DNA from 3 places in the Vibrio sp. NH-UV-68 genome. Region 1 is predicted to be linked to each of the others. Evidence: predicted binding sites of a transcription regulator. Region 1 holds the regulator's gene; each other region holds the start of a gene.

Region 1 (5,098 bases):
TTCCAGGCCACTTACCTAATGGTCACATTGTCCCAGCGCTGCTTGCGGGTAATACCGTGGTATTTAAACCTTCTGAGCAAACGCCGTTAACCGGTGAGTTTGCCATGAAGCTTTGGGAGCAAGCCGGCCTGCCTAAAGGGGTTATCAACCTAGTTCAAGGCGCCAAAGAGACCGGTATTGCGCTTGCTGACGCCAAAGGTATCGATGGCGTGCTGTTTACCGGCAGTGCTAATACGGGGCATATCTTGCATCGCCAATTTGCTGGTCAACCGGATAAGATGTTGGCACTAGAGATGGGCGGCAATAACCCGATGGTAATCTCTGAACATTATGGTGAGGTTGATGCGACGGTTTACACCATTATCCAGTCAGCTTTCATCAGTGCTGGTCAACGCTGTACCTGTGCTCGTCGACTGTATGTTCCGGTTGGTGAAAAAGGCGATATCCTAGTTAGCAAGTTGGTCGAAGCTACGCAGAAAATTCGTGTTGATCAGCCATTCGCTGAACCTGCCCCTTTTATGGGTCCACAAATTTCTAAAGCGGCCGCAGACTTTATTCTCAATGCCCAAGCGAATTTACAACAGCTTGGTGGCGTAAGCTTAGTGGAAGCGAAAGCGGGCGAAGCGGCGTTTGTTTCTCCTGGCATCATTGACGCGACGGCGATTGAGCAACTGCCAGATGAAGAGTACTTTGGTCCACTTCTGCAACTGGTTCGTTATCAGACGCTTGAACAAGCGGTCGAGCTTGCCAACGATACCCGTTTTGGTCTGTCTGCAGGCTTAGTCTCAACCCAAGATAGCGAGTGGGATTATTTTGTCGATCATATTCGTGCTGGGATTGTTAACCGTAATCGTCAACTTACGGGAGCAAGCGGTGACGCGCCATTTGGCGGTCCGGGTGCGTCAGGTAATTTGCGCCCTAGTGCTTTTTACGCCGCGGATTACTGCGCTTACCCTATGGCTTCAATGGAAGGGGAGGCGACCGTGCTTCCCGCGACGTTGAGCCCAGGTGTTGAACTGTAACTCCATAATAATATTAATAATAAGGGATTCCCTTGTTGCCCCGATATCGGGGCCTACAACGTCACAGGCTCAAGGCTATCGGATTGACTCGCTGGACATGTCGGTCCGATAGCCTTTTTTTATTGATACTCACAACGTAAACAACCCCAACAAGGAGGCGTTATGACGCCAGATGTTTTATTCCAATCGTTATGGAATGACTATATTCAACGCTTGTGTCCATCTGCTGAAAAAGTGCATCAATTGCTGCAAGAAGACGAAGCATTGATCAACGATCATATTGCGCTGCGAACGTTTAATGTTGCGCCTTTGGGCATTGCAACGCTAGCGCAGCCATTTTTGGATATCGGTTATACGCCGTGTGGTGACTACCTGTTTGAAAGTAAAAAGCTGGTGGCTAAACACTTTGAACATCCTGACCCAAAACAGCCTAAGGTCTTTATCAGTGAGTTGAAAGTAGAAGAGTGTTCTGAGTCGCTGCAAACGATCGTGGCTAAGCTGGTTGAGCAATTGGATCACAGTAAGCTAAAAGGTCATGAGTTCTTGTATGGTGGGCGTTTATGGGATTTAAGTTTTGCCGATTATCAAACGCTTGCGACTGAGAGTGAGTATGCCTCATGGCTGGCCGCGCATGGATATGGTGCCAATCATTTTACTGTCAGCGTTAATCAGTTGAAGGCATTTGATGAAGTGACGGCGGTCAATGACCATTTGCGTCAATCGGGCTTCACTATTAATGAATTTGGCGGTGAAGTGAAAGGCTCTCCAGAAGTACTTCTTGAGCAATCGTCGACCATGGCTGACAAAGTGTCGGTCGACTTTGCCGATGGCGCTCAAGTGATACCGGGCGGTTTCTATGAGTTTGCTAAGCGCTATCCGATGAGCAATGGTGAACTTTACCCGGGGTTTGTTGCGGCATCAGCTGATAAGATTTTCGAGAGTACGAATGGCTAGTCATTCTGCTATCAATAAGTCGTGATAGCCAGTGTCATTCTAAACAGCGAGGCACGAGCGTGATTCAGAATCTAATCACCACACACTCAAAGCCCAGATTCCGTAGAGCTTGTCCGTTACTTCTGGAATGACATGAGTCCAAAAAAATAAAAAGCCATCAATGGAAACATTGATGGCTTTTAACATTTCTAAACGTTAATTGAGATTAACGTGTGCCGTACACAACAATAGTTTTGCCGTGGGCAGAAATTAAGTTTTGCTCTTCAAGCATCTTCAAGATACGACCTACAGTCTCACGAGAACAGCCAACAATTTGGCCGATTTCCTGACGAGTGATCTTGATTTGCATACCGTCTGGGTGAGTCATCGCATCAGGTTGTTTTGCAAGGTTAAGTAGCGTTTGCGCGATACGGCCAGTAACGTCTAGGAACGCAAGGTCACCGACTTTTTGGCTTGTCACTTGTAGACGACTTGCCATTTGCGCTGACAGACGCATTAAGATGTCTGGGTTAACTTGAATTAGCTGACGGAATTTCTTGAATGAAATCTCCGCGACTTCACAAGGAGATTTTGCTCGAACCCATGCGGTACGTTCTTGATCTTCTTCGAACAAGCCAAGTTCGCCAATAAAGTCGCCTTGGTTGAGGTAAGAAAGAATCATTTCTTTACCTTCTTCATCCTTGATAAGTACCGCCACAGAACCTTTTACGATGTAGTACAAAGTTTCTGCTTTTTCGCCCGCATGGATCAGCGTGCTTTTTGATGGGTACTTATGAATATGACAATGTGAAAGAAACCATTCTAATGTTGGATCGGTTTGAGGTTTACCTAGAACCATAATATCTCACTTCCTCTGCAGGGTATGCTTGCTGCTTTCCATGTTGTAGCTAAGCCTTAGATTAAGACTTGCTAGGATAAGAGCACTTTATAAATGCTGCAAGCCAACTTGTGTTTCGGTAACAAATAGTATCCTTTTTCGAAAACGATTTCTTGATTTTAATCGGGTCCGGATAAGGTTTTACTATACAAAAATGTGCACATGATCACGGTATGAAAAGTAATCGTGTTTTAGCTGTGAGCTCTAGCCAATTTTTCCAGTTTCAATTAATTGTTGCAGGATCGGCCTGACAATTAGCTCCATGGCGAAACTCATTTTACCGCCTGGCACAACCAGTGTGTTATGGCGTGACATAAATGAGCCATCAATCATGGCGAGTAAATAAGGGAAGTCGACATTCTTGATACCACGTAATCGAATGACGACAAAACTCTCATCTAAACTTGGAATGCCTTTAGCGTTGAGCGGGTTGGAGGTGTCGACCGTAGGGACACGTTGAAAGTTAATGTGGGTGCGCGAAAACTGCGGAGTAATGTAGTTCAGATAGTCGTCCATTGAACGAACAATCGAATCCATCACCGCTTCTCGTGAGTGGCCGCGATCGCGAGTATCACGAACAAACTTTTGAATCCACTCTAAGTTGACGATCGGCACCATTCCAATTAGGAAATCGACATGTTGCGCGACGTTGACTTCACCATCGACCACGCCACCGTGCAAACCTTCATAAAAGAGAACGTCTGAATTTTCCGGAAGATCTTGCCAAGGGGTGAAGGTGCCGGGCATTTGATTATAAGGCACTGCTTCATCGAAGGTATGCAGGTAACGACGCATCTGGCCTATCCCTTCTTGGCCATACTTACGAAAGAACTCGGCGATGGCACCAAAATCATTCGCTTGTGGGCCAAAGTAGCTGATGTGGCGACCTTGTTCACGTGCTTTGCGTATTTCGACGTCCATCTCTGGACGGGTAAAACGGTGGAAGCTATCCCCTTCAATCCAAGCGGGTTTAATGCTCATCATGTTGAACATTTTACGGAACGCTTCTGATGTTGTTGTCGTTCCAGCTCCGGAGGAACCAGTTACGGCAATAATTGGGTGTTTTGCTGACATGACAAACCTTGTCTGTAAATAACCATCCTGTATACGCTTACCACTATACCATGCTTTAACTTAGCGTCACGGTATGATGTGCTTTAAAAGCTAAAGTTGGCGTCTGAGTTGAATATCAACCGTTTCATGCAGCTCTGAAAAAACCACAACGGCCTCGCCGGATTCAAGCTGGGTTTTGATTTGGTCGATTTTGTCTTGCAGAGAAATTTCCACATCGCCGTAATCTGTGCCTTCACGCAAGATGAACTCACGGATAAGATTGTCTAGCGTTTGTGGATCGATTTGTTGCCATGGAACGATCATAAATACCTCGTTACTTTATGCTCGGAAATGGAATAAGGCGCGATTATGCTGAAACTGCCAAACTTTGATAGTAGGCGGGCAGAGCCTCTTCAAGCCAAAAGCGCGGTTTGAGTGCGCTGCCGCTGACAAATCCGACATGTCCGCCTTGGTCAAAAAGCCGATAGTCGATGTTTTCTGGCAGCACGTATTTAGGAATGACCGCCTCGGTCATAAACGGATCGTCTTTGGCATGAATAATCTGGGTTGGCAGCTGAATCTGTTTGAGGCGATGAATACCTGAACACTGCTGGTAGTAGTCTTGGGCATCTTTAAACCCGTGCAGTGGTGCGGTGATCAGATCATCAAACTCATACAGTTTAGTGACTCGCTTGATATGTTGGTAACTAAGGCCAAGCTCGCCTTTTAACAGATGATGTTTTTGTAGCGCGCTCTTTTTCAGCGAAGCGAGTAAGTAGTTTTTGTACAGCTTAGAAAAGCCTTGCTCGATGCGCTTTGAACAAGAGGATAAATCTAATGGCGCTGAGACGATGGTTGCCGCATCAAGCAGTGGTTCATCTCGATATTGAGCCAGATAGTTGGCCAACATATTGCCGCCTAAAGAGATGCCCACGGCTATTTTAGTCTGGTGCGGGAAAAGCTCATCAAGGTATTCGAGGAAGAAACGCGCGTCTTCTATCTCGCCCGAGTGGTAGGCGCGTGCAAGCTTATTGGGTTTACCACCGCAGCCGCGAAAGTGCATCATGACCGCACGCCAACCCTGCTGGGCAAAGGCGTTCATTAAGCCGTTAGCGTACGGACTGTAGAAACATCCTTCCAAACCGTGAAACAACACAAACAGAGGTTTGTGTTGGGACGCTTGTGAGGCCAT
Region 2 (5,098 bases), 760 kb from region 1:
TGCGTATGAGCGCGAACAGTTTGAAGAGGACTTCGGCAAAGAGACCATTAAGCTGATTGATGGTGTCGAAGAGATGGCTGCGCTTGGTCAGTTGAATATCACTCTCGAAGGGAGCGCGGCTTCCTCCCAGGTCGACAATGTGCGCCGCATGTTGCTGGCGATGGTCGATGATTTTCGTTGCGTGGTGATCAAGCTCGCCGAGCGTATTTGCAATCTGATTGAAGTTAAAAAAGCGCCTGACGAAGTACGCCGAGCCGCGGCAAAAGAGTGTGCCAATATTTATGCGCCGCTTGCTAACCGTTTGGGCATTGGTCAGCTTAAGTGGGAAATTGAAGATTACGCATTTCGTTACCAACAGCCTGAGACCTACAAACAAATCGCTAAGCAGCTTTCAGAGCGCCGTATTGTTCGTGAGCAATACATTAAAAACTTCGTTGATGATTTAACCGCCGAGATGAAAGCTGCAGGTATCAAAGCCGAGGTCAGCGGTCGTCCTAAACACATCTACAGTATTTGGCGCAAAATGCAGAAGAAGGGCTTAGATTTTGATGAGCTATTCGACGTGCGCGCGGTGCGTATCATTGCCGATCAACTGCAAGACTGCTACGCCGCACTGGGCATGGTGCATACCAAATATCGGCACTTGCCAAGTGAGTTTGATGATTACGTTGCCAACCCTAAACCCAACGGCTATCAATCGATTCACACCGTGATCTTAGGGCCAGAAGGCAAAACCATCGAGATTCAGATCCGTACTAAAGACATGCACGAAGATTCTGAACTGGGTGTTGCTGCGCACTGGAAATACAAAGAAGGTGGCGCGAGTCGCAGTGGCTACGACGAAAAAATCACTTGGTTGCGTAAACTGCTTGATTGGCAAGAAGAGATGTCCGATTCGGGTGAGATGCTTGATGAGCTTCGCAGCCAAGTGTTTGATGATCGTGTTTATGCCTTTACGCCGCGCGGCGATGTGGTCGATTTGCCGATGGGCGCAACGCCACTCGACTTTGCATACCATATCCACTCCGAAGTGGGTCATCGCTGTATTGGAGCTAAGGTAGCAGGGCGCATCGTCCCGTTTACCCACAAGCTGCAGATGGGCGATCAAGTTGAGATCATTACCTCCAAAGAGCCGAACCCTTCGCGAGACTGGTTGAACCCGTCAATGGGCTTTGTCACCTCCGGTCGCGCACGTGCCAAGATCAATGCATGGTTCCGTAAGCAATCGCGCGAGAAAAACCTCGAAGCAGGGCGCGAGATCTTAGAAGCGGAATTGAGCAAAATTGGCGCAACCTTTAAAGATGCTCAGCAATATGCATTGAAGCGCTTTAACGTCAATAGTGCCGACGAGTTGTATGTTGGCATCGGCAGTGGTGATTTGCGTATTAACCAGATCATTAACCACATTAATGCTTTAGTGAATAAGCCAACAGCGGAAGAAGAAGATAAGCAAGCGCTTCAAAAACTGCAAGAAGCGGGCAATAAAGCGCCTACGCACAGTCGTCCGAAGAAAGATGCGGTCGTGGTTGAAGGGGTCGATAACTTAATGACCCACCTTGCTCGTTGCTGTCAGCCGATTCCTGGCGACGAGATTTCAGGTTACATCACTCAAGGTCGAGGTATCTCTGTTCACCGTAGTGATTGTGAACAGCTAGAGGAACTGCGCCATCATGCGCCAGAGCGTATCATTGATACAGTATGGGGCAGTGGTTTTGTCGGATCATACATCTTAACGGTGCGGATTGAAGCGATGGAGCGCAGTGGTCTACTTAAAGATATCACCACGCTGTTTGCCAATGAAAAGATCAAAGTGACCAGCATGAAGAACCGAGTTGATTATCGTCGACAGCTGGCCATCATGGACTTTGGATTGGAAGTCACTAACTTGGAAGTGTTCTCACGAGTGTCTAAGCGTGTCGAGCAGATTAAGGATGTCATGACGGTTAAACGCCTCGGCTAAAATTCTCGTCATACTTGAAGCTGATAGCGTTGTTGCCTGCGCTCACTCGCTCCATCACATAGACGAGCTATGCTCAGGAGTCTCGCTCGCTCGCTTGCCGCCTAGCTACAGCTTCAATTATTTAGAGAATTGATCAACGTATAAAAAGGTGAGTGGTTTTGGCCGCTCACCTTTTTCTTTAGATAGAAAGGTTTAAAGGAACAAAAAATGAGTCATCCAATTGAACAGTTAGAACAAATCATGGCGAAGTTGCGTGACCCAGAAAGCGGTTGCCCTTGGGACTTAAAACAAACCTTTGACACCATCGTTCCGCACACCATCGAAGAGACCTACGAGGTGGTGGATGCCATTCAAAATCGAGATTGGCCCAACTTAAAAGAAGAACTCGGTGATTTGTTGTTTCAAGTGATCTTTTACAGCCAGTTAGCTAAAGAGCAAGACTTGTTTGATTTTTCGCAGGTTGTTGAGACGGTGAATGAAAAGCTTACTCGTCGTCATCCGCATGTTTTTTCTGATGTTGAGTTTGAAAACGACGAGCAAATCAATGCTAACTGGGAAGCGGAAAAAGCCAAAGAGAAAGCACAAGCAGGCAAAACGCAGCAAAGTATTCTAGACTCTATACCAGTCTCTTTACCGGCACTTTCACGTGCTACAAAGATACAAAAGAAAGTCGCCAAATATGGTTTTGATTGGCCGACGATTGGTCCTGTTGCGGATAAGGTTCAAGAAGAGATTGAAGAGGTGTTGGACGAAGCATTGCAAGTGACGCCTGATGAAGAAAAAGTCGAACTTGAGGTCGGGGACTTGCTCTTTGCTACGGTCAATTTAGCCCGTCATTTGGGGAAAAACCCAGAAGTTGCGTTGGCTAAGGCTAATCTTAAATTTACCCGACGGTTTCGTGAAATTGAGCATAAAGTCGATCAATCCGGACGACAATTAAACGATTGTACATTGGAGCAATTGGAAGAGTATTGGCAGCAAGTGAAGCAGGATGAGCTAAAGTGAATAGCGTAATTAGCTAAAGCGGCATCTGAGTCAAATGTGACTCAGAACAATATCTCGATGTCCGTTTTCTCTACGCGCAGTTTGATTTGAAGCAAAAAATAAAAAATTGCAGTGTGATAGATTTCACGTTGTGGCGGATAGGGGCTTCTGGTATATTTATATCCCGTCCAGAAGAAATCCATTTTCCCTCATTCAACCAATTTCAGGTTAAACATGACGACAAATTACATTTTTGTTACTGGCGGGGTTGTATCCTCTCTAGGTAAAGGTATTGCAGCAGCATCTCTTGCGGCTATTTTAGAAGCTCGTGGTCTTAAAGTGACTATGATGAAGCTTGACCCTTACATCAACGTTGATCCAGGCACAATGAGCCCAACTCAACATGGTGAAGTGTTCGTTACGGAAGATGGCGCTGAAACTGATCTTGACCTAGGTCACTATGAGCGTTTCATCCGCACCAAGATGACTAAGCGCAACAACTTCACAGCTGGTCGTGTTTACGCTGACGTTCTTCGTAAAGAGCGTCGTGGTGATTATCTAGGCGCTACCATTCAGGTAATTCCTCATATCACTAACGCAATCAAAGATCGTGTTATCGCAGGTTCAGAAGGCCATGACGTTGCTATCGTCGAAGTGGGCGGCACCGTTGGTGATATTGAATCACTGCCATTCATGGAAGCGATTCGCCAACTAGCGGTAGAGCTTGGCCGTGAGCGTGCGATGTTTATGCACCTGACTCTTGTCCCTTACCTGGCCGCAGCAGGCGAAGTAAAAACTAAGCCTACTCAGCACTCAGTAAAAGAACTGCTTTCTATCGGTATTCAGCCTGACATCCTAGTGTGTCGTAGCGACCGTGTGATCCCGGCTAACGAACGTAAGAAAATCGCTCTATTCTGTAATGTTCCAGAAAAAGCGGTTATCTCAATGAAGGACGTAGATTCAATCTACAAGATCCCACAGTTGATTAAGTCTCAAGGGCTTGATGATCTCGTTTGTACCCGTTTTGGTATTACGGCTCCAGAAGCGAACCTGTCTGAATGGGAACAGGTTATCTATGAAGAAGCTAATCCAACGGCTGAAGTGACGATTGGTATGGTTGGTAAGTATATTGAGCTGCCAGATGCCTACAAATCGGTTAACGAAGCACTGAAACACGCAGGTCTGAAAAACCGTTTAAGTGTGAAGATTAAGTATGTGGACTCGCAAGATCTAGAAAGCAAAGGCGTAGAACTGCTTGACGGTTTAGATGCGATTCTTGTTCCTGGTGGTTTTGGTGACCGTGGGGTAGAAGGCAAGATCCTAGCGGCACAATATGCACGTGAAAACAAAGTCCCTTACTTAGGTATCTGTCTAGGTATGCAAGTGGCACTGATCGAATACGCACGTAATGTTGCGGGTATGGAAGGTGCACACTCAACAGAATTTAATAAAGAAACTAAGTACCCAGTGGTTGGTCTAATCACTGAATGGGTTGACGAGACAGGTAACGTTGAAGAACGTACTGAGAAGTCAGACTTGGGTGGTACTATGCGTCTTGGTTCGCAGCTATGTCACCTTGAAAAAGGTACCAAAGCACGTGAACTTTACGGTAGCGCGACAATCCATGAGCGTCATCGCCACCGTTATGAAGTGAACAATAATCTTCGTCCACAGATTGAAAAAGCAGGCTTAAAAGTATCAGGCCTTTCTGCAGACAAGAAATTGGTAGAAGTGATTGAGAATCCAGCTCACCCTTGGTTTGTAGCAGCTCAATTCCACCCAGAGTTCACTTCAACACCTCGCGATGGCCACCCGCTATTTGCAGGTTTCGTTAAAGCGGCTGGTGATTACCAACGCGGCGAATTAGAGAAGTAAGGAATACAGACAGTAGCGTTAGTTGTGCTGCTGCCTTTAATTTTGACATTATATATTCAACGAGAAGGAAACATTCAATGTCTAAGATCGTTAAAGTTCTAGGTCGTGAAATTATTGATTCACGTGGTAACCCAACAGTAGAAGCTGAAGTACACCTAGAAGGCGGTTTCGTAGGTATGGCTGCTGCTCCATCTGGCGCATCAACTGGTTCACGTGAAGCTCTTGAGCTACGTGACGGCGACAAAGCTCGTTTCCTAGGTAAAGGTGTTCTTAAAGCTG
Region 3 (5,098 bases), 1.1 Mb from region 1:
TTAGAACGTAAGTTCGATATTCTCGTTTCTCTACGACAGATTTTACTGTTAAGTCGCCAACATCGGGCCATGACCCATCAAGCGCTGACCAGCCATCATTTTGACCTTCATCAAGCTAAGCTCGAAGACAATTACGATGCCATGATGGCATGCTCAAACGAGCTCATTGCCAACGCTCAATTTGAAAACAAACCTATGTACCGGATCCTACAACTCAAGCTAAAGGCACTGCATAAAGAGTGGGATAAACGCTCCGTTGCTCGCAATCAGGTGTTACACGGTAAGACTATCCGGCACTGCATGTTTTTGATGGATGAAATCGCGATTGCTTGGTTAATTGAATCTGGTCGTGAAGACATTAGTGATGAGTATCATATGAACTGGCAGCAGGTCCTCGATAGCATGGAAGTACTGACACAATTGCGGATTTCCATTCAGGACTCAAATGATGCTGAAGGCATGCTGCGCGTCAAATACTACTGCGATAAGATGCGTCGAAAGCTGAATCAGTTGTCGATCATAAGCCCCTTGTCAGTTGCGTCGCCACTAAGCTCTAAGGCAATGCACACGTTAACTGAGATCAATGCCTGTGACGATCTCACGCTCAGCAATGAAGACTTGTATCAACTCGCGACGGATATCTCGTTGGTTATCTCACAAGTCTATGACCAAATGTTGTCAGACATGACTGAAAACCTCTATCAGCCATTACCTAAAATCGCATTTAGTTAACCCAACGGCACGATAGCGGTAAGTTGTCAGTGAATACGGCTCTCGGAGCGAGCCGTTCTCTCTTAGCCATAACATTCCGTCTTAATAAAGCTAAATATGGTGTCATAAACTAGAATTAGTACTAAGTTTTCTAGGTTGGAACCGTCATGACACAACTACTGATCGTAATTAGCACGTTGATCTTTAGCACTGCCATTATAGCGCAAGATAAGGTGGTTAGATTTGCGATTGGCGAGTGGCCGCCATATACCAGTTCATCGAATGATCCTGAACAACAAGTTGCGCAGCGGGTTGTTGTCAAAGCCTTTGAGAGCCAAGGCTATCAGGTGCAATTAGATTATTTTCCATGGTCTCGCTCTTTCAAACTAGCCAGTGAGGGGAAATATGATGGGACATTTCCATGGATACGCAATTCAGAACGTAGCAAACTGTTTCTTTACTCGGAAGCCGTTTTTACTCAGACCGTGGTGTTCTTTTATCACCTTGAGGTTAACTTTTCTTGGCAACAATTAACCGATTTAAATAATTATACCATCGGGGCAACCCAAGACTACCAACCGCTTTTTTACTTAAACCAAGCCGGTATAACGCAAATGGTGTCCATTGATGAAGAAACCAATTTTGCCAAACTGGTCAAACGACGGATAGACGCCTACCCCACTGGCGCTATTCGCGGTAAATATCTGATAAAAAATACCCTCTCACAAGACGAAGCCGCTCTGATAAAAGTCGACGATAAGCCGATATTTGAAGATGAAATGACGATTCTATTTTCCAAACAAAATTCTGCCCGCAGTGAAATGCTAATTGACGTATTTTCCCAAGGAATGAAAACGCTCTATGCCAGTGGCGAGTACCAAAAAATCATGCTCGATAATAGCCGAGTAGAGCCAGTAAGTAGCAACGAATAACTGGCTATTAGCCTTGATTAAAAGCAAAAAACCTCGCCAAAGCGAGGTTTTTATATGTGCTAAACGTTGCTTATAACATTTTACGAGCCGCTTCAACCACCACTTTGATTGAGCGTGCTTCTGTTTCTTTCAACGTGGCATGATCTGGAATCTCTTTCTGGGTACGGTTGATGATAACCCCTGCAACACAACCCGCTTTAAGGCCAGAGCTTGCACACATGGTAAGTAAGGTTGCTGATTCCATTTCGAAGTTCAGCACACCCATGTCTTGCCACTCTTGCATCGACCCTTGGAAACGCTTCACAACGCGGCCAGAGAAAGTATCGTAACGCTCTTGACCAGGGTAGAACGTATCACTAGATGCCGTCACACCCATGTGTACTGTTGCCCCTGATTCTTCTACTGCGGCTTTCATTGCGGTTGCAATTTCAAAATCTGCCACAGCAGGGAATTCCATCGGCGCAAAGTGAAGACTCGCACCGTCAAGGCGAACTGATCCCGTCGTCACAATCATATCACCGACATTCACGTGTGACTGAATCGCACCAGTGGTACCAACACGTAAGAAAGTACGCACACCAAGCTGAGCAAGCTCTTCAACAGCAATTGATGTTGACGGGCCACCGATACCAGTAGAACAAACCACAACAGGCTTACCGTCTAGCTCTGCACGGTAGAGAGTGTACTCACGGTGACTAGCAAGAAATACTGGATTTTCCATCTCTTCAGCAATCTTTTGTACACGCGCTGGATCACCAGGAATAATCGCTAATGTAGCACCAGCAAGATCAGATTCAGTAACACCAAGGTGGAATACAGCTTGAGACATAGGGGAGCTCCTTATTGTGGCGTAGCACCGTCGTTTGTTCGACTTTTACGCTCTTAAATTCATCGGGTACGGTTATACTTTAACTAACAAACCAAACTCTTATAGTGACACCAATCACAACAATGAGCGCAACAAATATCAACATTGCACGTAAAATCGGTTTGCATCACACTTTTAAGCAAACCGAGTAAGGTAGTTGCATAAAAAACAGCCCTCACGTCATAGAGGCAAGGGCCATTGTCAGTGTAGATGGATTAAACCTGTTTCGAGTTAAATTTCAACAAGCGTAATGCATTGAGCGTGACAATAGCGGTCGCCCCGCTGTCAGCTAATACCGCAACCCACAACCCGGTAATACCCAGCAAACTTGTCACCAAGAAGACGCCTTTAAGGCCGAGCGCTAGCGCTATGTTCTGTCGAATAATCGCCACAGTAGCGCGTGATAGTTCAATCATACCCGCCAGCTCAGTTAATCGATTATGCGTCAGGGCGGCATCGGCCGTTTCTAAAGCGACATCGGTTCCTCCACCCATTGCGATACCTATATGAGCGGCTTTCATCGCTGGTGCATCATTAATCCCATCGCCCACCATCGCAACATTGACGTCTTTGCTCAGTTGCTCAACGTAAGTCACTTTATCTTGAGGCAGTAGCTCCGCCTTATAATCAATGCCAATCATGGCGCTTACCGCATCAGCGCTACGCGTGTTATCACCCGTGAGCATAATCGAATTAATACCCAGAGCCTTTAACGCACTCACCGCTTGGTACGAGTCTTCTCGCAACGTGTCTTGCCACGCAACCAAACCAATAATGTCAGTTGCTTGCAAAGCGACCACCACCGTTTTTCCTTGTGCTTCAAGTTGTTCTATTTGCGTTGTTATCGTGTTGCTCACCTTGACCTGAATCCGACTAGGTGCGAGAACTTGATAGTCAACCCCATCGATAACACCGCGAACGCCACTGCCAACCAACGCTTGTTTGTGCTCTGCTTCAACGATCTTAAGTCCACATTGTTTCGCTTTTTCAACCACAGAAATCGCCAATGGATGACTAGAGCCAACTTCAATCGCTGCGACTTTTTCAAGCACAGACTCTGACGACCAACCACTAAGACCGATCACATCAGTCACTTGAGGTTTGCCTTGCGTTAAGGTGCCCGTTTTATCAAAGGCCACGGTTTCAATTTGGCCTAATTGTTCTAATGCCGCCCCCCCTTTAATCAAAGCACCACGACGCGCGGCCGCCGCTAAGCCAGAGGTAATCGCCGCAGGTGTGGAGATCACCAGTGCGCATGGACAGGCAATTAACAGCAGTGCCAAACCACGGTAGATCCAAGTTTCCCAAGACTGAGCAAACACAAGGGGCGGCATAATAATCACAATAAGCGCCACCAGCATCATTAACGGTGTGTACCAGCGACTGAACTTATCAAGGAAACGTTCAAGTGGTGCTTTACGTGATTCCGCCTCTTCAATCAAATGAAGAATCCGGTCTATCGCGTTCTCACCTTGTTTTGATGTCACAGCCAATCGCACCACTTTATCAACCACAACGGCGCCAGCAATGACCGCATCACCTTGCCCCCGCTCGACAGGTATCGACTCCCCTGTCAACGCACTTTCATCAAAACTGGCCGTTCCTTCAATCAAGCGTCCGTCGGCTGGCAGTCTTCCACCCGGTGATACTTCGATAATATCGCTAGGTTGTAATTCACTGACGCCAACCAAGGTTCGCTGACCATTAACTATTTTCGTGGCATTTTCTGGCACTAACGCCATCAGTGCCTTAACTCCACTGCGGGCCCGCGAAGCAGCAAAAGCTTCAAGGCGCTCACCAATCAAAAACAGCAGCAACACCATTGCCGCCTCGACCGTTTCTCCCAGATATAACGCGCCGAGTGCCGCAACACTCATCAAGGTTTCAATAGAGAATGGTGTACCTGACTTAGCTAAAGTAATAGCTTTGCGTCCGATGGGATAAAGCCCAGCCAAACAAGTGAACACGAATAAACCGTGGCTTAATTGAGGGGAAATAGGTTGCATGATTGCAGCAATTATCATCGCCAAAGCAATCGCCAAAATCTGGGTGTTGTGTTTTATCACCGATGGCCAACGTGACGCTGACGGGGTGCTTTGAGGCTGTTGGTTAGTGGCAAAAGAAAAACCGCTATCAATAATGGCGCTCTCTACTTGCGTAACCACATCGGCATGTTCGGTTTCAATGATCAGTTTTTCGGTCGCAAATAAGACCTTGGCACTGATTACGCCCTCAACGCGTGTAACTGCGGTTTCGACTTTTCGTGCGCAAGATGGACAGTCCATCCCTTCAATCTTCCAGCGATAGGTTAATAGGCCGGCGCGACTGGACTCACTTTCCTCATCGGAAGGGTCGCCGCCACTGCCACAATCAGTTGAGCTGCAGCAATCAGACTCTGGCGTGATCACGTCAGAGATGGTTATAGACGCCTTGTTGAGACCAGAACAACCACCCGTTTGTGAAGGTTTGACCGCGATTTTTTGTGAGCGGCATGCATGATGTTTTGTGCACATAGATTTGTCTCCATTCATTGTACACCTTAAGTCTAAACCTTAGAGTCTACTCCAAGGTCAAACTTTTTCTGTCA

What was found. The regulator CRP, encoded in region 1, controls carbon source genes, mostly activating them, when cyclic AMP is high. The targets are predictions, from matches to a motif close to TGTGANNNNNNTCACA.
Region 2: a site for CRP is predicted at 3,078-3,093, ahead of ViNHUV68_RS11955 (CTP synthase). Genes of this name have one in related genera too.
Region 3: a site for CRP is predicted at 2,576-2,591, ahead of udp (uridine phosphorylase). Genes of this name have one in related genera too.

What each region holds. Positions count from the first base shown of each region.
Region 1 is NZ_CP134975.1:242,185-247,282, forward strand. Features, by position in the region: gene astD (succinylglutamate-semialdehyde dehydrogenase) at 1-1,022, shown strand, start outside; gene ViNHUV68_RS01090 (DUF1338 domain-containing protein) at 1,185-1,976, shown strand; gene crp (cAMP-activated global transcriptional regulator CRP) at 2,182-2,814, opposite strand; gene ViNHUV68_RS01100 (phosphoribulokinase) at 3,058-3,927, opposite strand; gene ViNHUV68_RS01105 (YheU family protein) at 4,018-4,230, opposite strand; gene ViNHUV68_RS01110 (hydrolase) at 4,274-5,098, opposite strand, start outside.
Region 2 is NZ_CP134975.1:2,620,988-2,626,085, reverse strand. Features, by position in the region: gene relA (GTP diphosphokinase) at 1-1,960, shown strand, start outside; gene mazG (nucleoside triphosphate pyrophosphohydrolase) at 2,168-2,965, shown strand; gene ViNHUV68_RS11955 (CTP synthase) at 3,179-4,819, shown strand; gene eno (phosphopyruvate hydratase) at 4,897-5,098, shown strand, end outside.
Region 3 is NZ_CP134975.1:2,241,581-2,246,678, forward strand. Features, by position in the region: gene ViNHUV68_RS10100 (hypothetical protein) at 1-732, shown strand, start outside; gene ViNHUV68_RS10105 (substrate-binding periplasmic protein) at 879-1,643, shown strand; gene udp (uridine phosphorylase) at 1,714-2,472, opposite strand; gene ViNHUV68_RS10115 (zinc/cadmium/mercury/lead-transporting ATPase) at 2,727-5,024, opposite strand.